DNA from 3 places in the Aeromonas aquatilis genome. Region 1 is predicted to be linked to each of the others. Evidence: predicted binding sites of a transcription regulator. Region 1 holds the regulator's gene; each other region holds the start of a gene.

Region 1 (5,406 bases):
AAAAGCTGGAGAACTCAACCCGCCCCTCATTGCGCACCTGAGCCAGCAGATTTTCCAGTTTCTCCGGGTCGCTCGGCAGGTTGCGCACATCGATGCTGACCGCCAATTTGTCGTACTGGCTCTCCACCGACACAATCAGCTGGGGCAGCAAATTGACCGGCAGGTTGTCCACACAGTAGTAACCCAGATCTTCCAGCACTCGCAGGGCTACCGTTTTACCGGAGCCCGAACGTCCACTTACCACGATTAACTGCATCTTGTTCCCTCACGCCAAAACGGGTGTCTCATCCTTGGCCTGCTATCAGGCCGAGGTCATGATCTGATAGAGCTCTTCGTCGCTGGTTGCCTGACGCAACTGGCGGCAAACCGCCTTGTCACCCAGCTTGGAAGCCATCAGAGAAAGGGTCTTGAGATGCTGCTTGCACTCGCTTTCCGGCACCAGCAAGGCAAACAGCAGGTCAACCGGTTGATTGTCGATGGAGTCGAAAGGAATAGGGTCGGCAAAGGTCATCAGGATCGCGGTTGGCGGGAACTCATCGTCAATGCGACCGTGGGGGATCGCAATACCGGCACCGATCCCGGTACTACCCATTTTTTCGCGGGCCAGCAAGCATTCAAACAGCGCCTGGCGGGAGGTGCCAAGGCGTTCAGCGGCCAGCTCGCTGATGATCTCGAGGGCGCGTTTCTTGCTGGTACAAGGGACTGCACTCTTGGTGCAGTCCCGACTCAGTATGTGTTCAAGTTGCATGGTTATTTTTTATTTAACTTATCTTTGTGCTTGATGATCTGCCTGTCCAGCTTGTCGAGCAAGGTGTCTATCGCAGCATACATATCGGCATGTTCAGAGTTGGCAAACACTTCGCCACCGCTGACGTGCAATTTGGCTTCCGCTATCTGGTTCAGTTTTTCCACGCTAAGCACCACATGAACATTGTTGATGTGGTCGAAGTGACGCTCGAGTTTGGCAAATTTGTTATTCACATAATCACGCAGAGCTTCGGTGATCTCGACATGGTGTCCGGTCAGGTTAATTTGCATAACATCATCCTTTTGTTTGCCTAAACCAGGCGTTTGCGCTGATTGGAAGGTGGGATAAACAAGGATTCGCGATACTTAGCGATCGTGCGTCTCGCCACCATAATACCCTGTTCGGCCAGCAAATCCGCGATCTTGCTATCACTTAACGGCTTGGCAGGATTCTCTGCCGTGACCAGCTTCTTGATGAGCGCGCGAATTGCGGTCGATGAGCACTCTCCTCCTCCTTCGGTGTTCACATGGCTGGAGAAAAAAAACTTCAATTCGAAGATACCACGGGGGGTATGCATGTACTTCTGGGTCGTCACCCGGGAGATGGTCGACTCATGCATCTCTACCGCTTCGGCGATGTCATTGAGCACCATCGGCTTCATCGCCTCTTCACCATACTCGAAAAAGCCCTGTTGCTGCTCGACAATGCAACTGGCCACTTTCAGCAGGGTGTCATTGCGACTTTCCAGGCTCTTGATGAACCACTTGGCTTCCTGCAAATGGGAGCGAATAAACTGGGTGTCGGTGCTGCTGCGGGCGTTGCGGGCCATGGCGGCATAGGTCTCGTTGACCCGGATGCGGGGGGCAGAGTCGGGATTGAGCTCGACCACCCACTTGCTACCCTTCTTGACCACGGAGACGTCGGGGATCACGTACTGGGAGTCGCTCTGGATGATGCCGTTGCCGGGGCGCGGCTCCAGCAGCTGAATCAGATCCAGCACCTCCTTGAGGTCGCTCTCCTTGAGTCGGGTCTTGCGGGCGAGGGTGCGGTAATCCCGGTTGCCGAGCAGCTCCATGTGCTCGAGGATCACCTCCTTGGCCTCGTTGAGCCAGGGGGTCTGCGGGTCATACTGATCCAGCTGGATCAGCAAACACTCCTGCACAGAACGGGCAGCAATGCCGACCGGATCGAAGTGCTGAACCCGTTTGAGTACCGCCTCGACCTCATCGAGTTCCACCTCTACGTCATCGCTGGTGACGGCAGCCTGGATATCCTCCAGCGCAACGGTCAGATAACCGGATTCGTCGATAGCATCGATGATGGCGAGCGCGATGGCGGCATCCACATCGCTGAACGGTGTGAGTCGCATCTGCCACAACAGATAATCCTGCAGGTTTTCGGTGGTCTCTCCCTGATAGACGCTATCTTCCCCATCGTGGATGGGGCCCGCGCTCTGGGCGGTGCCGGCAGAGTAAACCTCGTCCCAGGTGGTATCCACCGGCAACTCGTCAGGCATCTGCTCCTGAGCCATGGCATCGCTGGAATCCAGCTGGCTGGCATCGACCGGCGCTTCCGGACTGGTCTCTTGCGCCTCGCTCTCTTCCTGCTCCAGCAGAGGGTTGTTTTCGAGCGCTTGCTGAATTTCCTGCTGAAGTTCCAGAGTGGAGAGCTGGAGCAGACGAATCGCTTGTTGTAATTGCGGCGTCATGGTCAGGGACTGACCGAGACGCAACTGTAATGTCGGCTTCATCTACGTCGGGATATCCTTATGTTCAGCGAGGCACTCGTCAAAGGAAATGAAGGCATGCCCCCTTACTATAGACTGAATTGATCGCCCAAATAGACGCGCTTGACCTGCTCATCGGCAAGGATGTCAGCCGGTGCACCTTCGGCAATCATCTTGCCGTGGCTGACGATATAGGCCTTCTCACATACGTCCAGAGTCTCTCTGACGTTGTGGTCGGTAATCAAGACGCCAAGGCCTCTATCTTTCAAATGCTGAATGATCTTCTTGATGTCTATCACAGAAATCGGGTCAACCCCTGCAAAGGGTTCATCCAGCAGAATAAAACGCGGTTCGGCCGCCAGCGCACGAGCGATCTCGACCCGACGGCGCTCACCGCCGGAGAGGCTCTGGCCCAGGTTGTCGCGAATGTGGGTGATGTTGAACTCTTCCAGCAGTTGCTGAACCTTGTCCTCACGCTCCTCACGGCTCAACCCCTTGCGGGTCTGCATAACTCCCATCAGGTTGTCGAACACTGACAGGCGACGGAAGATGGAGGCCTCTTGCGGCAGGTAACCGATGCCGTTACGCGCCCGCACATGCATGGGCTGCAGGCTGATGTCCTGATCGTCGATGGTGATGAGACCGGCATCGCGCTGCACCAGCCCCACGATCATGTAAAACGAGGTGGTCTTGCCGGCACCGTTGGGGCCGAGCAGGCCGACAATCTGGCCAGTGCCCACTTCAAGGCTGACGTCACTCACCACCATGCGGCGCTTGTAGCTCTTCTGCAGGCCCACTGCTTTTAACACTGCCATGGCTTATTTTCCCTGCTTCTTCTGGTCGGCGGGCTTGTCGAAATTCTCTACCTGATCCGGCAGGAACACGGTTTTGACTCGCTGGCTCGGGCTCTTGCTCTCGGCAATCATCTTCTGTTTGACGATGTCGTAGCGGATCAGATCGCCATTGACCTGGCTATCTTCCTGCTTGAGCTGACCGTTGCCTGTGATGGTCACCAGCCGGTTCTTCAGCTCGTAGCGGATAGTGTTGCCGTGGGCATTGACCGGCTTGCCGTTATCCAGGATCTGGAAGAAGGTGGCGGGCTTGCCGTAGGCCGTCATCACCTCGGCCCCTTTCTCGCCGGAACGGGTCACTACCACCTTGTCAGCCTTGATCCGGATGGTGCCCTGATTGATGGTCACATCCTCTTCGAAGGTGATGCGGTTGTCCTGCATCTCGGCCACCTGTTTGACGGCATCGACGTAGACCTTCTCGGCAAAGTCGGACTCTTTGGCGGTCACCGCACCACACAACAACAGGGCTGCGAGGGCCAGATTAGCGTTTTTCATTGAAATAGATGGCATGGCCTTGATCCAGTAACTCAAAATATTTGCGGTCCAGATGGCCCTTGAGGCCAACCCCTTGGGTCTGGAAATCCCGACCCAGAATGTTCACTTCCCGGTTGCTGCGCACATCTTGTGTCACCAGATCCAGCTCCAGATAGGGGGTATCCAGTGTGGAGATGAAAGAGGTAGGCAGCAGACCATCCAGATGTACCTTGTCCCGCAGGATGACGTTGTCGCCGGTGTTGAGCACGCCGGTTTCGGCGGTCACCTTCCACTCGGCGGCCCCCTGATCGTCATACATGTAGACCACCGGCTTGTCGAAGGTGGCCTGCTCGAGGATTTGATAATACTCGGCGTAGGTCGACTCCAGCCGCTCGGTGCGCTTGCCGTTGATATCAAAACGGGTGGTCACCAGATCTTTGGCGACAAAATCCGGCTGATAGTTTTCGATTTTGACCGCGCTCTCAGGCACCAGCTCCACCTTGCCCAGCTGCCAGGCAACCAGCGCGACCAGAAACAGCAGGGCAAACAACAGGGTCTGTCTGCTCATACCGAGGCCTCGGGCTGATAATCGTCGTGGCCCTGCGCCTGCAAAATGAGGTCACACACTTCGCGCACCGCGCCCATGCCACCGCCAAGCCGGGTCACCATATCGGCACGACTCAGCACCAGCGGATGGGCATCGGCCACCGCGATACCCAGGCCGCAAGCGGCCATCACCGGCAGATCGATGGTGTCATCGCCCATATAGGCGGCCTGTTCAGCAGTCAGCCCCAGCTTGGCCAGCAGCGCTTCGAAGTGAGGCAACTTTTTATCAGCCCCCTGCACCACATGAGCCACCCCCAGGCTTTTCATCCGATCGCTGACGATACGGGAGTTACGCCCGGTGATGATGGCGATCTCGATCCCGGCATTGAGCAGCGCTCGCATGCCCGCACCATCGCGGGTACAGAAGGTTTTCAGCTCTTCGCCGTTGTTTCCCATGTAGATGAGGCCGTTGGAGAGCACCCCATCCACATCGCACACCAGCAGGCGGATTTGCGCCGCCTTCTCAAACTGGCTGCGCGTCACCGGACCATAGAGGGTCGGTACGTTTTGCATCAAATTACTCCGGCTTTCAGCAGGTCGTGCATGTTGAAGGCGCCGAGCGGGCGTTTCTCTTCATCCACGACCAGTAATCCGTTGATTTTTCTCGTTTCCATCAGCTTGACGGCTTCCGCAGCCATCATCTCTGGACCTACGGTAACACAGTTGGCCGTCATCACACGGCTGATGGGGGTGTGATGGATATCGATCTGCTGGTCAAGAATGCGGCGCAGGTCGCCATCGGTAAAGAGCCCTGCCAGCAGGCCATTGCCATCGACCACCGCCGTCATACCGAGCCCCTTGCGGCTCACTTCCAGCAGCGCCTGGCTGATGGTGGCATCTATCCCCACCCGGGGCAACAGCTCACCGCGGTGCATCAGGTCGCCGACCCGCAGCAACAGACGCTTGCCAAGGGAACCGCCCGGGTGCGAGAGCGCGAAGTCATCGGCGGTAAAACCGCGCGCTTCCAGCAGGGCGACCGCCAGGGCATCGCCCATCACCAG
Region 2 (5,406 bases), on a different contig from region 1:
TGGGGCTTGCCGCTGTTTGGCACCTATCTCTATACGTTCAATTTGAAGCGCCCGGAACTGCAGGATGTGCGGGTGCGTCAGGCGCTTTCCATGGCGGTTGATCGACAGCAGCTCATTGGATCGGTGAGCGGGCAGGATGAACAGGCGGCATGGTCGCTGTTGCCGGAGATGCCGGGTTACCCCCGGGTGATATTGCCTGTGGCGCTTGAAGATATGCCAACCCGCCAGGCCAAAGCGGCAGCGTTGCTGTCAGCGGCCGGCTATAACAGTGCCAATCCACTCAAGCTGAGCATTACCTACAACAGCGCCGAAACCCACAAGCAGATGGCGATGGCCATCGCCGCTATGTGGCAGAAGCTGGGGGTACAGGTCACCCTCAACAGTCTGGAGTGGGGCGCCTATCAGGTGGCCAAGGATAGCGGTGATTTCCTGGTGGCCAGAAGCTTCCTGTTTGGCGATTACGTCGAGCCATCAGCCATGCTGGGCAGCTTCCGTTGTCAGGATCTGCGCAACGAGAGTGGTTACTGCAATCCCGATTTTGATCTGCTGCTGGAGCAGGCGGCCAACACGCTGGACAGCGCGAGCCGTGTTGAATTGTACCGGCATGCCGAACAGTTGCTGCTCGAAGAGGCGCCGATCATCCCCGTATATCATTACAATCAGATGAGACTGGTCGATCCCGCGCTGCGAGGGCTGCCCAGCAAGAATTTGAAAGGGACGATTGCCACCAAGGATCTCTATTTCAGCCCGCAGTGAGGAGCATTTCATGAAACTTGCCATCATTTCCGACATCCACGGCAGCATCATTGCGCTGGAGCGGGTGCTGACCCAACTTGAGCCCTGGCAGCCGGATCACTATCTGCTGCTCGGCGATCTGCTCAACCATGGCCCGCGCAATCCTCTGCCGGAAGGGTATAACCCGGCCGCCGTGGCCGACCTGCTCAACGAGTTGGCACCGCAGATCATCGCGGTGCGGGGCAATTGTGATTCCGAAGTGGATCAGATGCTGTTGCGCTTTCCTATCACCGCCCCCTACAACCAGCTGCTGGTCGATGAGCGGCGCTGGTTTGTCAGCCATGGCCATCTTTATCGCCCGGACGAGGTTCAGCTTCCGGCGGGTAGTCTGTTCCTGAGCGGCCACACCCATGTGCCGGTGCTGGAGTGGCAGGGGGAACGGATATTGATGAACCCGGGGTCAATCTGTTTCCCGCGCGGCGAGTTGCCGGCCAGTTACGGGTGCTATGAGGACGGGTTACTGCGCGTCAATGCGTGTGAGGACGGGCGAGAGTTGTTGCGACTGGTGCTTTAAAACGGACAGCAAAAATGCAAGGCCTGATAAGAGATGTCAGGCCTTGATACCGTAGGAGCGGGTGCCAGAGCGAGTATTACCCTTGGCGTCATAGGTCAGGCTGTTGCGATCGCGCAGCTGACTAAGAAAGGTTGCCAGACGACGGTTTGAGACGATGCTCAATTCAAGCAAGCGACCGTTGATATCATTTTGTGCCTGGCAGGCATCCAGTTTTGCACGAACCTGCGCCATCTCGTCGGGATAGGCTGCCAGCTGCAGTGCCAGTTCTGGCATCTCTGCCAGCGTCTTGTCCAGGGTTTCTATCGCAGCAAGCAACTGCTGTTTGCGCTCGGTCAGTGCAGGCAGGGCCAGTGCCTGATGCTGCTCGAGCAAGCTGAACTCCTCTTCCAGAATGCCTTGCATCTGGCTGAGGTAATCATCTTGAGTGTGCAGTAACGAAGGTAAGTCCATCATCCCAGAACTTTGTCCAGATTGGCCTCGAAACTGAACATCTTCTTGGCAACAGCGTCGCTGTTGACCTGATATTCGCCACTCGCGACGGCTTTTTTCAGTCGTTCGACCTTGCTCTCATTGCCGGTCGAGGCAGTATTGAGGTTTTGTTGCATCTTTTGCAATTGTTGCGCCTCACTGGTCAAGGAGACGGAGTCCAGCTTGACAGTAGCCGCTTTGTTTTCGGGCGATGAGGTGACTGACTTGCTGCCTGTCCCCTGGCTATTAGCGGTATTTTGCAACCGATTGTTCGCCAAGTTGTTGATATTGTTGATGGCCATTTTAGTTACCTTCGTCTGCTTTAAGGTTTGCTTACCTGTTTATCGGTGCGGCAGGTCAAAACTTTAGAAAAAAGTTGTCAAGGATCCGAATTTAAAACGAGACCGATACGGCCCCCACAGCACTGACTTTACCCTCAACGGTTTTGCCGGAGCGAATATTGACGAGTTTGATGATCTCTCCGAAGCTGCCATCTTGCAAGGCTCGGGCCATGGTTTTGATCTGGAAGTTGCTGTTTTCTGCCGTCACAGTGACCTGATCTCCTTTACACACTACACAAACCTGGCTCAAGCGGATGGGCTGCCCCGGTTTTAGCTCTCGCTTGCTGCGCACCCCGATAAGAGGAGCTGTATCAGTCTGGTAGTCGCCGCGGATCAGGGTCTGATCCTGATAGGCCAAGACCAGCTGGCTTTCACTCAGCAGATCCCCCTTGGCGATGGGATTGGCCACCGTGACATAGGGTTTTTGAATGCTGACTCGCACCGGGAGATAGACATCCCAGGGTTTGTCTTCCTCACATTTAAGGTAAACTGTTGTATTACGGCGAATTTCCATTTTTGCTGGTAAGCTGATAGTCAACAGATCATCGCAACGGGTCAGTGGGAGCCGTTCATCCAGCGTGGCAGAGGTGACCTCAGCTCTGGCATCCAACGGAATATCCAGCTGGCTGTAAACGAACTCTTGTGCCTTTTCTTGCAGATAAGTAGTGACGTCCGAGGCGTAGCTGGAAGATATGCTGCCAAAAAAGAGGCTGATGAGTAAAAGTCGGTTAATCATTTTCGCTCGTTGGTCGATAAGTTGTTCACGCATATCACCATATTTAACTATGATTGCTTCAGAATCTTTTCGTTGTCACATTGATAGTCTGACGCAATCCATCATGCATGCATGATTAATGCCAAGCGTTTTTAGGGAGTGTTTATGGCCAGTATTCTGGACTCGGTCAACCAGCGTACCCAGCTCGTGGGACAAAACCGGTTGGAGTTGTTGTTGTTTCGTCTCAACGGACGTCAAAGATTTGGCATCAACGTATTCAAAGTGCGTGAAGTGTTGCAGTGCCCCCCCTTGACCGTGATGCCCAAGTTGAACTCCTGCATTCGCGGGGTCGCCCATATTCGTGGCCAGACGATTTCGGTCATCGATCTCAGCATGGCGGTTGGCAAGCGTCCGATTGAAGATTTGAGCAAGTGCTTCATTATCATCTCCGAGTACAACCGTTCCATTCAGGGTTTTCTGGTGCATTCGGTCGAACGCATCATCAATATGAACTGGGAGTCGATCCTGCCACCGCCCAAAGGGGCGGGGCGCATCAACTACATGACGGCGGTCACCGAGGTGGACGGCGAGTTGGTCGAAATCCTTGATGTTGAACGTATTCTCAACGAGATCTCCCCGGTTTCTACCGAAGTGAGCAAAGAGCTGGTGGAGTCGAGCGTCGAACACCCGACCCTGGGACGTCCGGTACTGGTTGCCGATGACTCTTCCGTGGCACGCAAACAGGTGCAGCGTGCGCTCGAGGCCATCGGGGTTGAGTGCGTGCTGGCAAAAGATGGTCGTGAAGCATTGAATATGCTGCTAGAAATGACCAAAAATGGCCCTATCAAGGATCAGATTGCGCTGGTGATTTCAGATATCGAAATGCCGGAAATGGATGGCTACACCTTCACTGCCGAAATCCGGAATAATCCCAATCTCAAGGATTTGCATGTTATTCTGCATACTTCCCTCAGTGGGGTATTCAACCAGGCAATGGTGCAGAAAGTGGGGGCCAACAATTTCATCGCCAAGTTCCAACCAGATGAACTGGCCAAAGCCGTACAAAACGCACTCTAATAAAGAAGAACAGCTGCATGAAGACACTTTCGGACGACTTATACAAACAGTTCAGCAACTTTCTGGCGGTTCAGAGCGGGATCGTGCTGGGTGATAACAAACAGTATCTGGTGAAGAGCCGTCTTTCACCGTTGATGGCTCAGTTTGGCATCGAGAGTCTGTCTGATCTGGTTACCCGTGCAATGAGTGTGCGAGAGCGTGACCTGAAAATGGCCGTGGTGGATGCCATGACAACCAACGAGACCCTCTGGTTTCGTGATACCTATCCGTTTCAACTGCTTACCGACAAGATTTTCCCTGAATTGGGGAAAAGCGGCCGCCCTATCAAGATCTGGTCTGCGGCATCGTCGTCAGGTCAGGAGCCCTACTCCATTGCCATGACGGCGCTGGAGCAACAGATGAAAAAGCCGGGTACCTTACCTGGTGGCGTTCAGATTGTCGGAACGGATATCTCGACGACCATGCTCAACCAGTGCAAGGAAGGCATTTATGACAGTCTTGCACTGGCTCGCGGGTTGTCACCCGAGCGCAAAAAGATGTTTTTTGAGCCATACGGCGACAACAAGATGCGGGTGGTGGAGCGAGTCAGAAAATTGACCACCTTCCGGCCGATAAATTTGCTGGAGAGTTACAGTCTGCTCGGAAAATTTGACATTATTTTCTGCCGCAACGTGCTCATCTATTTCGCGCCGGAAGTGAAGTCAAAGATCCTCAACCAGTTTGCTGCCAGCCTCAATCCCGGCGGCTACCTGATGCTAGGGGCTTCCGAGTCGCTGGCCGGATTGACCGACCGGTTCGAGATGATCCGCTGCAATCCGGGGATCGTCTACAAGGTCAAATAGGTCTGATGGCCTTGATAGTCGGGGTTCTCCCAGATATTACCAGTTACTGTAACGAGGGAAGCGACGAGCTTCCCTCTTTCTTTATCTACCGCTCAATTTCTCTATTCAGCTGCCATTTCTCGCCACTGCAACTATGGTTCAAAACCTGTGGTGGCCAGACGTTACCTTGCTGGGGGGGCGAGATGCTGCTGTGTCCGTTCAGACGTGTGCTCATACCCAGGCCATCGATTTGAGCTATTCGCTTATGGCACATCTCTTGCAGACAAAATATACCAAGTAGGAGGTGTGTTATGGCTCTTTCATTTGACAAGGCATTCGGTGTTCATCAACACACGATAAGCGTTCGCGCCAAGCGTGCTGAGGTGCTGTCCAGCAATATCGCCAACGCGGATACGCCGGGCTTCAAGGCCAGGGATATCAATTTCGCGCAGGCGTTGCAGGAGGCCCAGTCGCATCAAGGTTTTGGTCTGGCAACGACCAGCGAAAAGCACTTTGCCTTGAATATGGATGCTCCGGGTACCGTGCAATATCGCAACCCGCTGCAACCGGATACCGGTGACGGCAATACGGTTGATGTGCAACAGGAGCGTAGTGAATTTCTGCGCAATAGCCTCGAGTACCAAACCTCCCTTGAATTTATGAATAGCAAGATCA
Region 3 (5,406 bases), on a different contig from region 1:
CTGCACCGGAGAAAGCTCGACCATGGACTGGGTGCCCGAGGTCGCAGGCACGATCATCATGCCGTAAGGGCCTTCGACGATGATGTCGTCGATGGTGCATTCACCCGCCAGGACATGAGAGAGGTTGCGATGAACCCGCAGCCCCAGCATGACGTCGACGTTGGCCAGACCCAGGTCGGCATCCAGCACCATCACCCGCTTGCCTTGGGCGGCCATGGCTCCGGCCACGTTCAGGGTCACGTTGGTCTTGCCCACGCCACCTTTACCACCGGAAACGGCGATTACTTTTACTCGATTGTTTTGACGCATTTTGCGCAGACCACTCGCCTGATCCATATACATGTTACTCATAAAACTCCGAATCTTCGGCCTCGCCAAAGCCTGCGCCCCAGAAATAGGGCTCCTCTGTTTCTCGCTCCAGCGAGCCCATGGCAGCCCCAACGAGCTGCGCCGCATTGGCAACCTGAATATCTTCCGGAACCCTTTGTCCGTCAGTGATATAGCTGATGGGCAATGAATTCTGGATACACACGTTAATCACTTCGCCCAGATTCAGACTTTCATCCAATTTGGTAAGTATGCAGCCGCTTAATGGAATACGCCGGAAATGGTCCACCGCCTCCTGCATCACCCGACGCTGGGAAGTTGCCGACATCACCAGATAACTGCGGATCCGTACCTTGGCATTCTTGACCAGGGTATCGAGCTGCTCGGTCAACCGGATGTCCCGCTGACCCACCCCGGCCGTATCGATAAGTACCAGCCGACGGTGGCGGAACTGATAAAGGGCATTGGCCAGCTCTTCGGCATCACGCACCTGCCGCACCGGACACCCCATGATGCGACCATATGTCTGCAGCTGTTCATGGGCACCAATCCGGTAGTTGTCGGTGGTGATCAGCGCCACCTGCTCGGCGCCATACTTCATGGCGAAACGAGCAGCCAGCTTGGCGATGGTAGTGGTTTTGCCCACCCCGGTCGGGCCAAGCAGTGCAACCGCGCCGCCCTGACGCATGATCTCGTCCTCACTGATCTTGAGCTGGGCCGTCAGCACTTCGGCCAACTGGGCCATCGCCTGATGGATGGACATATCTTCGGGGATCAGTCCCGCCAGTTGATCGGCAAACGCATCGTCAAAGCCCAGTTTCTTGAGCTCCTTGATCAGCAGGGCCCGCATCGGTTCGCGGCGCTCCACCTCTTGCCACATCAGCCCGGAGATCTGGTGCTCCAGCAATTTGCGGATGCTGGCCATCTCCTTGCGCATCCCCTCCATCTCATGATCCCGCTGGGCAGGTTGAGGAGCACGCTGGCCGGACGCAACCCGGGCCTTGGGCTTGGCAGGTTCGGGGGCTGCGCCCCACTGCCCCTGCTCGGCCAATGTTCTGGGCGCTGCATTGGCAGCGGCCAGACCGGCCGATTGGGTATTACCCATTGGCGCCCCATTGCCCGGCTTGAGCTTCTGCTGGCGCGCCAGCAAGGCGGCCAGGGTATCGGCATAATGTTCGTTCTGCTCCTTCGCCGGCGACGGCTCGGGGCGGATCATCTGCCGTGCAGCAGACGAAATATTGACGCTCTCATCGTTCAGCTGACGGCGAACCGGCGCATCTTTGGGCCCCGGGACCTGGGATTGATAATCGACTGCGGCGACTATCTCTACCCCTCCGGTGACCTTCTTGTTGGACATGATGACGGCGTCAGGCCCGAGAGTCTCCTTGACCTCGGCCAGAGCCGTTCGCATATCCTTGGCAAAAAACCGCTTAATCTTCACCCGTCGTCTCCGCTAACTAGTTCTGCCCTACCGCACTGACGATGCGGATCTGCTTGTCGTCGGGCACTTCCTGATAAGACAGAACGCGCAATCCAGGAATGGCATTCTTGACAAATTTCGCCAGGGTATTGCGCAAGATCCCCGATGTCAGAAGCACGGCCGGTTGGCCTTCCAATTCTTGTCGTTGAGTGGCTTCCACCAGCGAACGCTGCATCCGCTCTGCCAGACCCGGTTCAATACCGGCACCATCACCGCCACCAGCCTGCAGGGATTGATGCAATATACGTTCCAATTCCGGCGCCAAGGTAATCACCGGCAGCTCGGGATCGGGGCCTGCAATCTCCTGCACAATCAGGCGACGCAGGGCAATCCGGCAAGCGGCTGTGAGCACTTCCGGATCCGGACTGCGCGGCGCGTATTCAACCAGGGTCTGCAGGATAGTGCGCATATCGCGGATTGGCACGCCTTCATTGAGCAAATTCTGCAAGACCTTCACAAGGTTACCCATGCTGATGACTTCCGGCACCAGACCTTCGACCAGCTTGCTCTGATGTTTGCCAATCATGTCGAGCAGTTGTTGTACCTCGTCATGACCCAGCAGCAGAGCCGCATGATTGGTCAGGATCTGGCTCAGATGAGTAGCCACCACCGTCGCGGTATCCACCACCGTATACCCCAGCGTCTGTGCCTGAGAGACCATCTCCTTGGCAACCCAGACTGCTTCCAGTCCGAAGGCGGGATCCCGAGTGGCTATCCCCTGGATCTGGCCGAACACCTGCCCCGGATTGATGGCCATCTCTTTATCATGGTAGACATTGGCCTCGCCGGTACTGACCCCCATCAAAGTGATGCGGTATTGGTTTGGCGCCAGATCCAGGTTGTCGCGAATGTGGACGGCCGGGACCAAAAAGCCCAGCTCTTGCGAGAGTTTCTTGCGCACCCCCTTGATCCGGTTGAGCAGTTCGCCACCCTGATTGCGATCCACCAGCGGGATCAGCTGATAACCCACTTCCAGCCCGATGATATCCACCGGCATCACATCGTCCCAGCTCAGCTCTTTCTGCTCATGGGGTTGTTCGGCAGTGGCAGGCAACAGCTCACCCTTGGCCGCTTTGGCGGCAGCCAGTTTCTCGCGGCGCAGCAACCACCAGGCGCCAGCGGCGGCGAGAGCCCCCAGACTCAGGAAGGCGAAATGCGGCATCCCCGGCACCAGTCCCATCATCAGTAGAATGCCGGCAGAGATGATCAGTGCCTTGGGATTGTCAAACAGCTGGCCCAGTACTGCGGTACCCATGTCCTGATCGGTATTCTGACGGGTCACTATGATGGCGGCGGCGATGGAGAGCAGCAGGGAGGGGATCTGCGCCACCAGACCGTCACCGATGGCCAACAGGGTATAGATCTCGGCAGATTCGCTGAAGGTCAGCTGGTGCTGCATCATCCCGATGATGAAGCCGCCGATGATGTTGATAAAGAGGATCATGATGCCCGCAATGGCATCCCCTTTGACAAACTTGGAGGCACCATCCATGGAGCCGTAGAAGTCCGCTTCCTGGGTCACATCCTGACGACGCTTCTTCGCCTCTTCCTGATTGATAAGGCCGGCGTTCAAATCGGCATCGATAGCCATCTGTTTGCCCGGCATCGCATCAAGGGTAAAACGGGCACTCACTTCCGCGATCCGCCCGGCACCCTTGGTGATCACCACAAAGTTGATGATCATCAGGATGGTAAAAACGATGATGCCGACCGCATAGTTGCCGCCGATCACCACGTTGCCGAACGCCTCGATCACATGGCCCGCAGCGGCAGTACCATTATGACCTTCCAGCAACACCACTCGGGTCGAGGCGACGTTCAACGCCAATCGCAGCAGGGTAGCGAGCAACAGTACGGTCGGGAAGGCAGCAAATTCGAGGGGACGCCGGGTATAGACGGCCACCAGCAGTATCACGATGGAGAGGGCAATGTTGAAGGAGAAGAGCACATCCAGCATCAGCGGCGGAATGGGCAACACCACCATGCCGAGCGCAGCCAATACCAGCAGAGGGGTACCAAGGCCTTTGCTCAATACTCCCCTGTACTCTTTGAACTGGCCCAATACTGCCTTGAATTCCATCGCGCTTCTCAATTTCAACCTGCTGGTGCCAGAATAAAGCAAACATCAAGCCAACAATACAAGACATTGAAATGCAATGGATTTATTTTGACTACGTCAGAACTTTGTCATTTGCGATATTCGGTCGGGATGGGGAGATCCTTGGCCAGCGGCTGGGGACGGCGCCCCTGACCACGACGGAATTTCTTGAGCTGGAAGACATAGGCGAGCACCTGGGCAACCGCAGCAAACAATCCTTCAGGTATTTCACGACCCAGCTCGGTAGAGTGGTAAATCGCCCGAGTCAGATCGGGTGAAGGCATGATGGGGATCTCGTACTCTCTGGCTATCTCCCTGATCTTCATTGCAATTTCATCGGTGCCCTTGGCCACGACCTTGGGTGCAGCACCAGGCTTGCCCGCATCATACTTGAGCGCCACCGAGTAGTGGGTCGGGTTGGTGATCACCACATCGGCCTTGGGCACATCCCCCATCATCCGGCGCATAGCCATCTGCATCTGCAGCTGGCGGATCTTACCCTTTACCTCGGGCTTGCCTTCGCTGTCCCTGAACTCGTCCTTCACCTCCTGCTTGGTCATCTTGAGCTGACGCATGTGGTTCCACTGCTGGAACGGCACGTCGATGGCAACGATGGGAAGCAGGGCGCAGCAGAGGATGATCAGCATCCAGAGAAACAGCTCCAGCGCATCGATAATGCCGCCGGGAAACCCCTCCATGGAGAGGTTGAGCAGGTGATTGAACTGGCTGGATAACATCCACCAGGCAAACAGGGTGATGAACACCACCTTGGCGATGGATTTGACCAGCTCGATCAGCGACTGCACCCCAAACATTCGCTTGAGTCCGTTCAGTGGACTCAGCTTGCTCATCTTGGGCATCATTGCTTCGGTGGAGAAGTTCATCCCCCCCATCAAGGTATTGCCAATAAAGGCAGCAATCGCCACTAGCGCAAACAAAAGCCCCAGTGGCAGCACCAGTTCCCCCAGCAGCGTTGGCACTATAGCGATCATGGCATTGGGTTCGAAAGCCTGCTCCCGCTCCAGGGTAAAGCCCATGGTGACAACCTTGACCATGGCGGCAGCCAGCGAGCCCTTGAGCATTAACAGGCCAAAGACCGCCGAGAGCAGAACGCTGGCGGTCCCCAACTCTTTTGAACGTGCAATCTGCCCTTTTTCACGGGCCTGTTGCAGTCGTTTGCCCGTGGGTTGTTCAGTACGTTCCTGGTCGGTATCAGCCATGAGCGCCCCCGAAGCACTGGGTGTTGATCAGCTCGCAACTGACCTCCTGCACCCGCTCCCACATGATGTCAAAGTGACCGAGGAACCCGCCGATAGTGAGCCAGAGGATGAGCAAGCCCGACATCATGCTGACCGCAAAGCCGATACTGAAGATGTTGAGCTGCGGCGCCGCCCGGGTCATCACACCAAAAGCAAAGTTGATCAGCAACAAGGCAATGATGGCAGAAAGCGCCATCACCAGTGAGGCCTGATACATCACACCGAGAAAACCGCTCAGAGTA

What was found. The regulator sigma-54, encoded in region 1, starts transcription at its own class of promoters, with help from an activator protein. The targets are predictions, from matches to a motif close to TGGCACNGTTTTNGCTT.
Region 2: the regulator sigma-54 is predicted to act here: its motif matches at 2,962-2,978, upstream of flgA (flagellar basal body P-ring formation chaperone FlgA).
Region 3: the regulator sigma-54 is predicted to act here: its motif matches at 3,924-3,940, upstream of flhA (flagellar biosynthesis protein FlhA).

The regions. Positions count from the first base shown of each region.
Region 1 covers NZ_JBSTYP010000036.1:29,113-34,518, reverse strand. The annotation lists gene rapZ (RNase adapter RapZ) at 1-256, opposite strand, end outside; gene ptsN (PTS IIA-like nitrogen regulatory protein PtsN) at 302-748, opposite strand; gene hpf (ribosome hibernation promoting factor) at 751-1,038, opposite strand; gene ACW5W8_RS15060 (RNA polymerase factor sigma-54) at 1,059-2,498, opposite strand; gene lptB (LPS export ABC transporter ATP-binding protein) at 2,564-3,289, opposite strand; gene lptA (lipopolysaccharide transport periplasmic protein LptA) at 3,293-3,820, opposite strand; gene lptC (LPS export ABC transporter periplasmic protein LptC) at 3,807-4,367, opposite strand; gene kdsC (3-deoxy-manno-octulosonate-8-phosphatase KdsC) at 4,364-4,918, opposite strand; gene ACW5W8_RS15035 (KpsF/GutQ family sugar-phosphate isomerase) at 4,918-5,406, opposite strand, start outside.
Region 2 covers NZ_JBSTYP010000008.1:56,707-62,112, reverse strand. The annotation lists gene ACW5W8_RS04570 (peptide ABC transporter substrate-binding protein) at 1-756, shown strand, start outside; gene yfcE (phosphodiesterase) at 767-1,309, shown strand; gene ACW5W8_RS04560 (flagella synthesis protein FlgN) at 1,346-1,762, opposite strand; gene flgM (flagellar biosynthesis anti-sigma factor FlgM) at 1,759-2,079, opposite strand; gene flgA (flagellar basal body P-ring formation chaperone FlgA) at 2,171-2,854, opposite strand; gene ACW5W8_RS04545 (chemotaxis protein CheV) at 2,999-3,910, shown strand; gene ACW5W8_RS04540 (CheR family methyltransferase) at 3,928-4,752, shown strand; gene flgB (flagellar basal body rod protein FlgB) at 5,043-5,406, shown strand, end outside.
Region 3 covers NZ_JBSTYP010000019.1:20,058-25,463, forward strand. The annotation lists gene ACW5W8_RS09405 (MinD/ParA family protein) at 1-342, opposite strand, end outside; gene flhF (flagellar biosynthesis GTPase FlhF) at 344-1,768, opposite strand; gene flhA (flagellar biosynthesis protein FlhA) at 1,785-3,887, opposite strand; gene flhB (flagellar biosynthesis protein FlhB) at 3,995-5,125, opposite strand; gene fliR (flagellar biosynthetic protein FliR) at 5,118-5,406, opposite strand, start outside.